DNA from 3 places in the Marinomonas sp. IMCC 4694 genome. Region 3 is predicted to be linked to each of the others. Evidence: predicted binding sites of a transcription regulator. Region 3 holds the regulator's gene; each other region holds the start of a gene.

Region 1 (4,413 bases), 140 kb from region 3:
AATATCGTAATGGGTGTACCCTACATGGAAGATGACGCGATTATTCGTGCAGCTGAATTGTCGGGTGTATCAGAGTTTGCAAATCGTAAGCCAAATGGGCTAGACAGCAGCGTGGGAGAGCGGGGAGCCTTGTTGTCAGGTGGTCAACGCCAAAGTATTGCGATTGCACGTGCCTTGCTATTTGATCCGCCTATTTTGATCTTAGACGAACCTACCGCCTCAATGGACAATACAACCGAGTCTCGTATGAAGAGAAGGCTCATGGCGGGCATAAAAGATAAGACGCTTATTTTAATTACTCATAAAGCGTCTATGTTAGATATGGTAGATCGTATTATTGTTATGGACAACGGACGACTAATCGCCGATGGTCCAAAAGAGCAGGTGCATGAAGCGCTTCGTCAAGGCAAGTTAAAGGTCAGTTAATGATGAGTGATAATAAATCGATTTCACAGCACGATCTTGAATATCTTACTGACCGCAACGCGGCCTTAATGCTAAAGACTCCTCGTGGTGGGCGAATCATTTTATGGGTAATCTTTGTTTTTGTAGCAGCGGCATTGGTGTGGGCAAATTACACCTCCTTGGATGAAGTGACGGTTGGCGAAGGTAAGGTAATACCTTCGAGTCAAGTGCAGCAAATCCAAAACCTTGAGGGGGGGATTTTAAAAGAAATTAACGTTCAAGTGGGTCAGGTGGTAGACAATCGCCAAATCTTGATGACGATTGAAAACACAGAAGCCTTATCGTCTCTGAGGGAGCAGCAAGCCGAATCGATTAATTTACAAGTAAGAGCAACACGTTTACAGGCTGAGTCCTACGGGATTGAACCTGATTTTAGTGAGGAGTTTAAAAAAGATTACCCCCTCGTCGTAAAAAGAGAGCTGGATTTGTATAACAGCCGGCGAGAGTCTTTGCGTACAAACCAAGTGGGTTTTGAGCAGCAAATTGTACAGAAAAGACAAGAAATCATCGAGCTTGAGGCAAAACTGGATAATCTAAAACAAAGTTATGGATTCTCAAAAGAAGAGCTGGATTTAACACGTCCAGCTTATAAGCAAGGGGCCGTTTCACGGGTTGAGTTGTTACAGCTTGAGCGTCAAGTTAATCAGCTACAAGGAGAGTTAGAGGCAACTCAGCTTGCTATTCCACGTGCGCAATCCTCTTTAAAGGAAGCGCAAAGTAAACTGCAAGAAAGTGATGCGACGTTCCGATCAGAAGCCCAAGAGGACCTGACTGGCGTACGCAGCAAACTGGATCAGTTACGTGAAACCAATGTATCGCTTGAAGACAAGGTATCCAGAACGCAAGTTCGATCGCCAGTGAAAGGAATTGTAAAACAAATTCAATTAAATACCGTTGGAGGCGTTATCAAGCCTGGTATGAATTTGATGGAAATCGTTCCCATTGAAGACTCTCTGCTTATTGAAGCCAAAGTTCGCCCTGAAAACATTGGTTTTATCCAGCCCAAATTCAGTGCTGTAGTTAAATTGTCGGCATATGATTTTGCTGTTTTCGGGGGGTTGCATGGGGTGGTTGAAAATATCAGTGCAGACACCATTTTGGATGAAGAGGGGAAAAGCTTTTACCTTGTTCGAGTCCGTACTGACAAAAATTATTTAGGTACCGATCAGTCCCCATTACCTATTATTCCTGGCATGCAGGCTACGGTAGACATATTGACAGGGAAGAAAACATTGCTTGATTACCTCCTAAAACCTATTTTAAAAGCAAAACAAAATGCACTTCGTGAACGTTAATTACAAAAATAATGCTTAGAACAGAGCTTGATAACAAATGTTAACAATTGAGTGTTGTTTGCTGTTTAGAATGTCAGCAAGGTATTTGCTAGGACGAAACTTATTTTGAAAATTTTGTGTTGGAATACAGATGACGCCGTATGGAAGCATTGGAATCAGGTTATCAATGTCTCCGCTTCCATGGTGCGAACCGAATCGTTTGAAGCGGCTTATGATGTGCTTAGCGCCTCAGGGGGCGCGCTTTCATACTGCTTTATTTATTTAGGTGATAGTGCCTTTTCACAACAAGTGGAAGGCGTTGTGCGCTTGTGTTCTGATTTTCCTACTCAAAAGATCATCGTTTTTCCTAACCAGGCAAGTCAAGCGGCGGCTGCGCGTTTATTCTCTGCTGGAGTCAATGGTCAATGTGCCCCTTATATTGGTAAAGATCAGCTTGAATTGGTGTTGTCTGTGATCGATGCAGGGGAAATATGGGGTGGAAAAGCTTTTATACAGCAGCTTATTATGCAGTCGCCTTCAATATCGGCTTCTTCTGTGCTGTCAGATAAGTTGGCAGATTTATCAGAACGTGAGCATAAGGTAGCGGAAGGTATTTCGAGAGGTTTGTCTAATAAGGAAATTGCTCTAGAGATGAGTATCACCGAGCGTACAATAAAAGCTCACTTGACCTCTATTTTTAAAAAGACAGGCACGAAAGACCGGTTGTCTTTAGCTTTGCTGGTTAAGGGGTGATTTTTTGCTTTTAGTTGGTGCATATTTTTAATACTTCGCACCGTTATTTTTTTTTTCTGTATTTTTTGTATTCAATATTTTGCTCAAATCATTCTTAAAGGCCCAAAATGGGCCTTTTTTGTCTTTATTCTTCGAAAAAAAACCAACCTTACTGGCGTAATATTTGCTTCTTAATTGAGCGTAAACTTACGATTTTAAAGAGAATGCACCATGCCAGCGCTCCCTGAAACAGAATTAACCGTGATGCTTGTCGATAATGAACCCGCAAGAGCGGCGATTGTTGAGCAAGCCATGACGGACAGTGGCTATCGTGTCATTAGGCGCCTTGAAAATGCCAAAAATTTAACAGAGGCCGTCAATAAATATCAGCCTGATATGGTGATTATTGATATTGAGTCGCCAGATCGAGATATGTTGGAAAATATGTCCAGACTCACTAAAGATAATCCTCGCCCCATCGTTATGTTTGCTCAAGAAGATGACTCGAAACATGTCGAAGCCGCCATTCGTGCCGGTGTGAGTGCTTATGTTGTTGACGGAGTTAACAGTGGAAGTGTCAAGGCGCTGTTGCAAGTCGCCATTGCTCGATTCAGAGAATTTCAAGCGTTAAGGTCTGAATTGGAAAGTGTAAAAAGTCAATTAGAAGACCGTAAGCTCATAGACAAAGCAAAAGGGTTGATCATGAAACACCAAAAATGCGATGAACCAGCCGCCTACCAAGCGCTGAGAAAATTAGCGATGGATCGTAGTCAGCGTATGACTGAGGTGGCGCGAAACATCATTTCCGTAATGGCTTTAATGGGGGATTCGAAATGAGCCAAATATCAAATCCTCCTATTTTGCATGCCGTAGAGCCTGTTCGCATTGGGTTTATTCCACTGATTGATTGTGCGCCTTTCGTCATTGCTTACGAAAAGGGTTTCTTTGCCGATGAAGGTGTCGATGTTGTCTTGTCGAAAGAGGCTTCTTGGGCCAGCATTCGCGACAAAGTGGCCTTTAATTTACTCGACGGTGCTCATATGTTGGCCTCAATGCCTATTGCGGCAACATTAGGGGTGGGTACGCTTAAAGCGGCCATGCAAACCAGCTTTACGGTCAGTCATAATGGTAATGGGATAACAGTGAGTAACGCCTTATACGATCAGCTTCGGCTGGTCGCCAGTAATGCAGAGGACATTCGTAACGGAATGGCCTTGAAACAATGTATTGAAGAGCGTGGCGATGATAAACCGCCGTTACGTTTTGCCATGGTATACCCGTATTCGTCTCACAATTACCAATTAAGGGATTGGCTTAGCCAAGCAGGCATAGACCCAGATAAAGACGTTCAAATTGTCGTCGTGCCACCAGTAAAAATGATAGACAGTTTAAAAAGCGGCGACATTGATGGCTATTGCGTTGGAGAGCCCTGGAACAGTCTTGCGGTGGAGCAAGGTGTCGGTCACATGTTGGTGACAGGTTACGACATTTGGGGCAGCACACCCGAGAAAGTTTTCGGTGTGAATTCTTTATGGGCTGAGCAAAAACCAGACGTACATCTAGCCATGATTCGAGCCTTGGAAAAAGCGTGCCGATGGGTAGATGACCCCATTAATCGAACAGATTTATTGAACCTGTTAAGTCAGTCAGAGTATTTGAACTGCACGGTTGAGCAGTTGATTTATGGTTTTGGTTCTATAAAACCTAAAAGCCAGTTTGACTGGCCGTTGCAAGCGTATCAACGTTTTTCTGGCGAGGGTGTGAATAAGCCGCTGCCCAGTTATGCACTATGGATTATGGCGCAAATGCACCGTTGGCATCAATTATCATCTGTCGCTTCTCTTAATGAAACCGCTGAGCAGGTGTATCGACAAGATTTGTACATTAAGGCATTAGGTTTAAGCGACACCCTTGATCGTTCTTGGCATTTAGCACCAGATGA
Region 2 (4,413 bases), 570 kb from region 3:
GTTAGATAACGAAGAGTTTAGACTTTTTTATCAACCTATTGTAAACGGCGATGGCAGTATTTATGGGGCAGAGGCGCTGATCCGCTGGCCGCAGGAAGATGGAAGTTATATTTCTCCTGAAAAATTTATTGGTATTGCGGAGCAGAGTGTTTTAATTGGAAAATTATCACATTGGGTGATTAACAAGGCGTTTTCTGATTTGCAAATTATGAAGAAGAAGGGCTTTACGGGCTGTTTGCATGTGAACTTATCCGCGCAAGATCTGCAGACGAATGCTTTATATGAACTCGCTTCTGAGCTGATAGAAAGAGACCCTTTGTGTATTCATCAGATGATTTTTGAAATCACAGAAAATGCGATGCTAAAAGACTTGTACGCAGGCAAAAAAATGATGCTGCGCCTTAACGAGATTGGTTTTAAATTTAGTATTGATGATTTTGGCACTGGCTTTTCTTCTTTGTCTTTGTTGCGTGATTTACCGATAACACAAATAAAAATAGACCGTTCTTTTGTTATGAATATGACTGTCAGCTCAGTGAATCATGCGATTGTTAAATCAACCTTATTTTTGGCGAAGAATCTACATTGCAGTGTGGTTGCTGAGGGTGTTGAGGACCATCAGACCGGTCAAGAGCTGAAAAACTTAGAGTGCAATCATCTTCAAGGGTATCATTTTAGCCGAGCGGTGCCGTTATCAAGCTTTGTGGGTAGTTTTGTCGAGAGCACACTGCTCGATACCGGTGTTGTTTCTAGCGCGCCTTGAATTGAAAAGCTGCTTGTAATCATACAAAGCAGCCATTTTGTTTTCTACGTGTTTTTTGGTTTGAAAACGCCTTACGCCAATGGTCCACCCATAATGGTGTGGTGGAGTCCCGCGATGATGTTGTCGCCTTTTTCTGTTTTCAGTTCATCGTACCAAGCCTGAGTTTCCTCCATATTTTTGCCATGTGTGACGTCGCAGCGTTTACGGGCTTTTAATACTAAGTCTTTAACACGGAAGTGGCGTTTTTCTTCATAGTTTTTAAGTGCCGTTTCTATGTGTTGGCTGGCCGCGAAGCATTGACCCAAGACGACGGCGTCTTCTAAAGCGGAGCAACCGCCTTGGCCGATGTCTGGCGTAGTGCTGTGAGCAGAATCTCCCAATAAGGCAATTTTGCCTTTTACTAGCGTGTCGAAAGGATCGATATCGTGAATCTCAATTCGATTCGTGGTGTCTGGATCGATCGAATCGATCAAAATTTGGACAGGCGTTGACCAACCCTTAAAATACCCTTTTAGATCGGCTTGCACCGTTTCTCTGTTTTCTTTTAAGCCGGTTGGTAGCGGCACATCAAAAAAGAAATAGAAACGACCATCGGCAATGGGCATGACGGAAACACGTTTGCCTTCTGCCACATACGTTGTCCATTGGTCTTTAGGGGCGATGTCTTCGTTAATGTCCACTAGACCATTCCAGTTCACATAGCCTGCGTAGCGTCGGTCGGTTTGAAAACCAATGACATGCTCCCGCACTACGGAACGTGCACCGTCTGCGGCGATCATCATGTCGCCTGTTGCCGTGCTACCATCGGTAAAGTAAGCCGTGACGCCATGTTCGTTTTGTTCAACTTTTTCTAGGCGTTTACCAAACTGAATGTTGTCTTTGCCCCAATGGTCAATCATTTGGCTCTGTAAGTCGGCCCGTGATACGGGGCAAGGGCGTTCGCCGACAGATTTTACTAATGGTGCTAGGCTGAATTGCGTCATGACGGAGCCGCTCATGCCGTCGTGGTAAGCCATGTTGTGCATCGGGCCACCTAGGGCATCCATGATGTCGCCCATTCCCAAATGATTCATGCATTTCACGCCATTTGACCAAATAGACAAAGCGGCGCCTACGGGCTTTATTTCTTTAACCGCTTCAAAAATATCGCATTCGATGCCTTGTTGCTTTAATGCGGCGGCGGCTGACATTCCACCGATACCCGCGCCTATAATTACTGCTTTCATGGTGTGTTTCCTCTGATGTTTGAGATGATTTGTTGAGATGACTTAAAGCAGGACATTCGCAAGTTATATGCCATGAAACAAATGGATCTTAAAAATAAATTGTGAAACCTTTGTTTTAGAGGCGTACAGAAAAATGAACCCAAAGCCAAAGCACGCAAGGTGTGGTGTGCTATTTTGGCTCTGAGTGAAAAGCATGTTTTAACGTGGTGCGTTGTGATAAATCTTGGTGCGCTTTATGCAGTTTTTTTGAGCGCTTAGCTGCCTCGGTAGGTGCTGTATGAGTAGGGCGAAACCAGCAAAGGAATATGATAATGCGCGTCTGAGTCGCTGATTCCAAATCGGATGACCACGACGTTCAAAAATTCAGGAACTTGCTCTTTGTCGTTGTTGTCTTTAATGGCTGAAGTCGAGTGTTTGGCGAAATACTCGTCAATTAAGAATTCCAGCTCGTATACGCCCGTTCTAAAGTCGTCTGCTTGCAGCAAAGGCTCATTGCAGCGGCCATCTTCATTTGACACTGTGCTGTGAAGGCGTTGTCGTTGCCCGTCACTGGTGTGTTGGTAAAGGTGTATGGTGACCCCTGAAGCAGCGACCCCTCGGGTGGTGTCTAAAATGTGGGTGGTTAAATAGCCCATGTTATTTCCTTGATTGGTTTTGAAAAGATTGTTCCATATGTTTCAATAAATGTGCCATATGTTTCTATTGTGGTCTTTGGCGAGTTGAATGAATAAAATAGTAAACAGCTTTTTATCGTTTTACCAAAAAACTTAGAATTTGGAGTCTGATTATGCACGACCCGTTAGCGACGCTCGATAACCTCAATAAAGCGGATTTTATTTCGTTATTCAGTGGAATTTACGAGCATTCAGATTGGGTGGCAGACGCACTATGGCATCAAAAAGTGCAGCATCCCAGTGGTTATTTTCACGATATTACGAGCATTAAAATTGTGATGGCTAATATTGTTGAGAACAGCACAGACGAGCAAAAGTTGTTGCTACTTCGTGCTCACCCTGATTTAGCGGGAAAAGCCGCATTAGCGGGTGAGTTGACACATGCCTCAACCAACGAGCAGGCTGGTGCAGGTCTTGATCACTGTTCAGAAGAGGAGCTTGCGCACTTTTTGCAGCTTAACAATCGTTATCATGAGAAATTTGGCTTCCCCTTTATTATGGCCGTAAAAGGTGCCACAAAAGCGCAAATTTTGGCGGGTTTTGAAGCGCGAACCCCCAATGATTGTCAAACAGAGTTTGACCGAGCCATGAGCGAAGTGCATAAGATCGCAGGCTTTCGTTTGGCGGATTTATAATGCTGTTCGTATGATTAAACGCCAAAAAACACCCATGGCTATGATCGAAGTAAGCTCAATACAGGGTCAAAGAAATGGGTGTTTTTTTCGTCGAATGTTTGCGATGGTTTATTGATCGACGAAGTTTGCCAGTATCCGTTGCGTTAAAAAGTCGGCCGCGCTTATTGGCTGGTAACGTTTGGCAGGGCCTTGAATGATTTGCGACTTATTGGCCTGACAAAAGAAAGCGATAGAATGACGGCTGCCACAGTATTCATCGACTCGGGGTTGTCGTACTCGATGTAAATTAGAAATGAGCTGGTCATCGCTCCAGCGCATGAGCATATCGCCGATGTTGCACGTGATGACATCGCCATAGGGTGGAATGCTGGTCCAGCGTTGTGTTTCAGCTTCGGTTCCTGGGCACACTTGTAATCCGCCATGGCCTTCGTGCTGAAACAGCAGCGTTAGACAATCGAAATCCGTGTGTGCGCCTGCACGCCAGCTATTGCCTTGTTCTGTGACGCCTTCTGTAGCGAAATAGTGTAATAAACGTAAGGTACTTTGGTAATCTGGCTTGCTTGGGTCATGAGCCCGACTAAAAAAATCTTGATCAAACCCCAGTTTCGTGGCGAAGCACGACAACACTTTCATTCCCACTTCCCAGCACTTTTGCTCAAATCTTAGGGTGTTTGCTTGAAAATTAGGCAATTCGGCTTCGGTTGGCCATACATTATCCATGTGATATTGAGTAATTTGGTAGGATTCTTTTTGGTCTTTAGTGCCTGTAGAAGGGCGAATTTGGCTGCGACTTTCCCAGCCCGCGTTCACGCTTTTGGGTCTAGGGTATTGCGCTTTTATCTTGGTTGGAAGATCAAAAAAACGCTCGGATTCGCCAAAAGCGGCTTTTATCTCTTCGGGGGCGATGCCATGATGGCTAAGTTGGAAAAAACCAATTTCTGTGGCGGCTCGCCAGAGCTGTTCGGTTATTTCTTCACGACGGTTTTCAAAATCGCTTAAGTCTATGATGCGGATTTCTCGATCGTTTGTGTCTTCTCCGGCGCCACCAAAGGTGGTTTCTCGTTGCAGTTCTTCGAGTGAATAGGTCGTGCTCATTGTAAACTCCTAAAGGGAGC
Region 3 (4,413 bases):
CGGTGGTCAAAATTACGCTGCCTGCAAGAGCAGGATCAATACCCAGTTTTTTTAATAAAATGGGCAGGAGTGTACCAGTGGTGGCGGCAAATAGCAGATTTATTATGATCGCGCCCGCAATGATATAGGCAATTTTGATGTTGTCAAACCAAAGTGCGGTGAGTGCTGCAATGACGGTTGCCCATAATATGCCGTTGATTAACCCTACGATGAGCTCTCTGTTTAAGAGCCATCGAGTGTTGGTTGAGCCAATTTGGTTCAAGGCGATTCCGCGTATCACCAAAGTCAGCACTTGAGACCCAGCAATACCGCCCATGCTGGCCACAATAGGCATGAGTATGGCCAGAGCCACCACTTGATCTAAGGTGTCTTGAAACAGGCCAATCACATAGGAAGCAATAAAAGCCGTAATCAAATTAATGCCAAGCCAAACGGCTCGGCGCCGCGTGGTTTTCATGATGGGCGAGAAAGTATCTTCATCATCATCTAGGCCCGCCATGCTTAGCATAGAGTGTTCCGCTTCATCTCGAATGACATCAACCACGTCATCAATCGTGATTCGGCCTAGTAATTTTTTTGTTACCCCGTCGATGACAGGGGCCGAAACCAGATCCATTTTCTCAAACAGTTGTGCCACTTCATTGGCTGGGGTTTCGGCTTGGATAACGGTGTATTCGGTTTCCATGATGTCTCGCACGGTGGCGTTGACATCGGATACCAGAAGTTTGGTCAGTGGCAGTATGCCGAGTAAACGATCTGAGCGGCTGACAACAAGCAGGCTGTCGGTCATATCTGGTAGTGTGTTGTGCCTGCGTAAATAGCGAAATACTATGTCAATAGTGATGTTCGGACGTATGGTAATAGTGTCCGTATTCATCAAGCCGCCGGCAGAATCTTCTGAGTAGCTTAATAGCGCTTCTACTCGGGCTCTGTCCTGAGTCGTCATTGAAGCAAGTACTTCTTTTACGATCGTCTCTGGCAAATGTTGAAGTAAATCGGCGAGATCATCGCTTTCGAAGTGTTCAGAAACGGCAATAAGTCGTTCTGTGTCCATGTTCTTCATGAACTGGACACCAATATCTTCACTCAGATATTGCAGTACTTCGCCTTCGTTTTTGGCTTCTATCAATTCCCAGAGCAGTTTGCGCTCTTTGGGCGGGGAAGATTCTAATAACCGAGCAACATCTTGCGCAGGCAAAGCGCCGTTAAGCAAATAACGGATCTGCATCGTGGCACCGGATTCAAGCGATTCGGTGACGGTCTGAAGGTGATTAAGCGTGCTTTGCTCTGACATAGTGGTGCTACTCGTCTTCCCCAAAGCGATTGTGAATCAATTCAATAACAGCATTAAGGGCGTCTTCTTCATCGTCACCGTTCGTCTTAATAATTATGTCTGTGCCTTTGCCTGCCGCTAGCATCATCATAGCCATGATGCTTTTACCGTCTACATTTCGCCCTTCTTTCTCGATGGTAATGTCACAAGAAAAGCGAGATGTTGTTTCTACAAGTTTGCCAGCCGCCCGAGCGTGTAAACCAAGCTTGTTAATAATAGTAGTGGACTTTTCCTGCATGCTCTTTTCCTATAGTAGTGCGCTAAATACAGTAAATAGATCTTCGTTTGACTGAGCCAAACGCAGTTTTTTTAGTGATTCGGGAGACTGAGCTAATTCAGCAATTTGTGCTAAGGTCGCAAGGTGCTGGTCGCATTCATTGGGCGGCACAATCAGCGCAAAAATAAGGTCAACGGGTTTTCTATCAATCGAATCAAAATCGATTGCCGTTTGCAGTGACATGATGACAATGGCGGTATGGTTCGCTGATTCGAGTCGACAGTGTGGGATGGCAATGCCATTGCCGATCCCTGTGCTTCCGAGTTTTTCTCGTCCAAGCAACGCGTCATAAATGGCTTCGTTGTTGCAGTGAAGTCGGTTTGAGGCGATGTCGGCAAGCGTTTCAAGAACACGTTTTTTGCTCACAATATCTTGTTGCGCTAAAACAAGATCTGCTTTTAATAAGGCTTTCAAGGACATGATAAAATGGTTTCCGTTTAGATCAGTCGTTTTCGTTCGTTGGACGGAGGGATGTTCATCGCCTCGCGGTATTTTGCCACAGTTCGTCTAGCAACCTGTATGCCTTGACCGGCCAGTATTGCGGCCAGTTTGTTGTCGCTTAACGGTTTTTTTGCAGGTTCATCAGCGACTAATTTTTTGATCATAGCTCGTATCGCGGTGGATGAACACTCTCCGCCTGAAGCCGTGTTAACGTGGCTTGAGAAGAAGTACTTGAGCTCAAAGATACCTTTGGGCGTGTGCATGTATTTTTGTGTTGTGACTCGAGAAATGGTCGACTCGTGCATGCCTACTTCTTCGGCAACATCGTGTAGAACCATGGGCTTCATCGCTTCTTCGCCCAGTTCAAAAAAATCAATTTGACGACTGACAATGCAGCTGGCGACTTTTAGTAGGGTTTCGTTGCGGCTTTGTAAGCTTTTCATAAACCACTTGGCTTCTTGAAGCGAAGTTTTAATGTAACTCGCGTCTTCTGGTGTGGCTGCTGTGCTGGCCATCGCTGAATAAGTTTCATTGATCTTTACAGGCGGTAAGGCGTCGTTGTTAAGTTCAACTTGCCAGGTATTATTGCGTTTTTTAACAGACACATCTGGAATGACATAGTCAGTATCGTCAGCGTCAATCACGGAACCCGGTCGTGGATTTAGTTGCTGAATGAGGTTGATAACCTCTTTAAGTGCTTCGTCTTTGAGTTTGGTTTTTCGGCTAAGTTGTGCAAAATCTCGATTGCCTAATAATGGCAGATAATGATCGATTAGGTTATGTGTGCTTTTGTATAAGGGGTGCGTATTAAAGGCCTCTAATTGCACCAGTAAACAGTCACGTAGATCAATAGAGCAAACCCCTACGGGGTCGAAACGTTGCAAGCGATGCTGTACTGCGATGACTTCTTCAATATCTAAATCATCAAGCTCAGCTCCCAAAGATTCCCAAATGTCCTCAGGAGTGATGCTAAGATACCCATCCGGCTGAACGCATTCGATGATAGCGTAAGCGATTTCAATGTCCCGATCTGACATATGGGTCAGGTTTAATTGCCATATCAGGTGATCTTGAATGCTCTCAGCAGGGGCGTTGCGACTTTCGAAATCACCGTCTCCTTCGTAACTGTTGTTGTCACTGATTGCGGCGGACGATCCTTGGTAGGTGTCATCCCAGCTGCTGTCTATGGACAACTCTTCCGGAATGCTTTCGGTCCACTCTGATTCGATGCGAGGCTCTTCGCTTGGTGCATCAAGGGGGGTATCGGCTGCGCTTTTAGATTCGATACTGGCGGGCGCATCATGATGATGTTCGTCGTCATCCAGTTCAAGCAATGGGTTTGACTCTAAGAATTCGTGTATTTCTTGTTTAAGGTCTAACGTGGAAAGCTGCAGCAAACGGATGGCTTGTTGCAGTTGCGGCGTCATGGTCAGCTGTTGACCGAGTTTTAATTGCAAAGACTGCTTCATAGAGCAACTCTTTTTGTTTGAGTGAATTGGAACGAGTTGTGCATACTACTCCCTTTCTCCAGCAATGATAAGGGGTTACAGACGGAAGTCGTCGCCTAAATAGACCTTTTTTACTTGTTCGTTATTGATCACCGTCTCAGCGTCGCCCGAGGCAATAATGTAGCCATTACCCACAATGTAGGCTTTATCGCAAATGTCCAGTGTCTCACGAACGTTGTGATCGGTGATCAACACACCAATGCCACTTTGTTGAAGATGTTTAATAATGAGCTTAATATCACCAACTGAAATGGGGTCAACCCCTGCAAATGGTTCGTCTAACAATATGAACTTTGGGTTCATAGCGACGGCTCTTGCTATTTCAACACGACGCCTTTCACCACCGGATAAGGCCATACCCAAATTATGACGAATGTGGGTAATGTGAAACTCCTCAAGTAAGCTTTCTAGGCGATCTTTTTGTTGCGTTTTGTTCAGTTCTTTACGGGTTTCTAAAATGGCTAAGATGTTATTTTCAACTGACATTTTGCGAAAAATAGACGCTTCTTGTGGTAAGTAGCCAATGCCTTTTTGGGCGCGTGTGTGCATGGCGTTATGGGTGATGTCTTGCCCATCAATGAAAATACCGCCAGCGTCATTGGCGACCATGCCTACAATCATATAAAAGCAGGTGGTTTTTCCGGCACCATTAGGGCCAAGTAAGCCTACCGCTTCGCCAGACTCAACGGCTATAGAGACGTCTTTTACGACTTGGCGTTTTTTATAACTTTTGGCGAGATTTTTTGCTTCTAAGCGTGCCATCTATTTTTTTGCCTCAGGTGCTTGGGGTTGTAATGTCATAAAGACGCGGCCTGTGGTTTTTTTCTCGGCACTGAAAGTGCCGTCTGCGATCA

Evidence for each region. The regulator sigma-54, encoded in region 3, starts transcription at its own class of promoters, with help from an activator protein. The targets are predictions, from matches to a motif close to TGGCACNNNNNTTGCTNT.
Region 1: FXV75_RS09640 (ANTAR domain-containing response regulator) is a predicted target of sigma-54. The motif match lies at 2,645-2,662, and genes of this name have one in related genera.
Region 2: hpxO (FAD-dependent urate hydroxylase HpxO) is a predicted target of sigma-54. The motif match lies at 2,045-2,062, and genes of this name have one in related genera.

What each region holds. Positions count from the first base shown of each region.
Region 1 covers NZ_VSRV01000001.1:2,120,588-2,125,000, reverse strand. The annotation lists partial or broken gene FXV75_RS16710 (type I secretion system permease/ATPase) at 1-426, shown strand, start outside; gene FXV75_RS09650 (HlyD family type I secretion periplasmic adaptor subunit) at 429-1,760, shown strand; gene FXV75_RS09645 (response regulator transcription factor) at 1,866-2,492, shown strand; gene FXV75_RS09640 (ANTAR domain-containing response regulator) at 2,703-3,308, shown strand; gene FXV75_RS09635 (CmpA/NrtA family ABC transporter substrate-binding protein) at 3,305-4,413, shown strand, end outside.
Region 2 covers NZ_VSRV01000001.1:1,413,274-1,417,686, forward strand. The annotation lists gene FXV75_RS06380 (putative bifunctional diguanylate cyclase/phosphodiesterase) at 1-763, shown strand, start outside; gene hpxO (FAD-dependent urate hydroxylase HpxO) at 835-1,989, opposite strand; gene uraH (hydroxyisourate hydrolase) at 2,244-2,624, opposite strand; gene uraD (2-oxo-4-hydroxy-4-carboxy-5-ureidoimidazoline decarboxylase) at 2,777-3,298, shown strand; gene FXV75_RS06400 (isopenicillin N synthase family dioxygenase) at 3,407-4,393, opposite strand.
Region 3 covers NZ_VSRV01000001.1:1,984,625-1,989,037, reverse strand. The annotation lists gene mgtE (magnesium transporter) at 1-1,294, opposite strand, end outside; gene FXV75_RS09070 (HPr family phosphocarrier protein) at 1,302-1,571, opposite strand; gene FXV75_RS09065 (PTS sugar transporter subunit IIA) at 1,581-2,030, opposite strand; gene FXV75_RS09060 (RNA polymerase factor sigma-54) at 2,048-3,520, opposite strand; gene lptB (LPS export ABC transporter ATP-binding protein) at 3,596-4,321, opposite strand; gene lptA (lipopolysaccharide transport periplasmic protein LptA) at 4,322-4,413, opposite strand, start outside.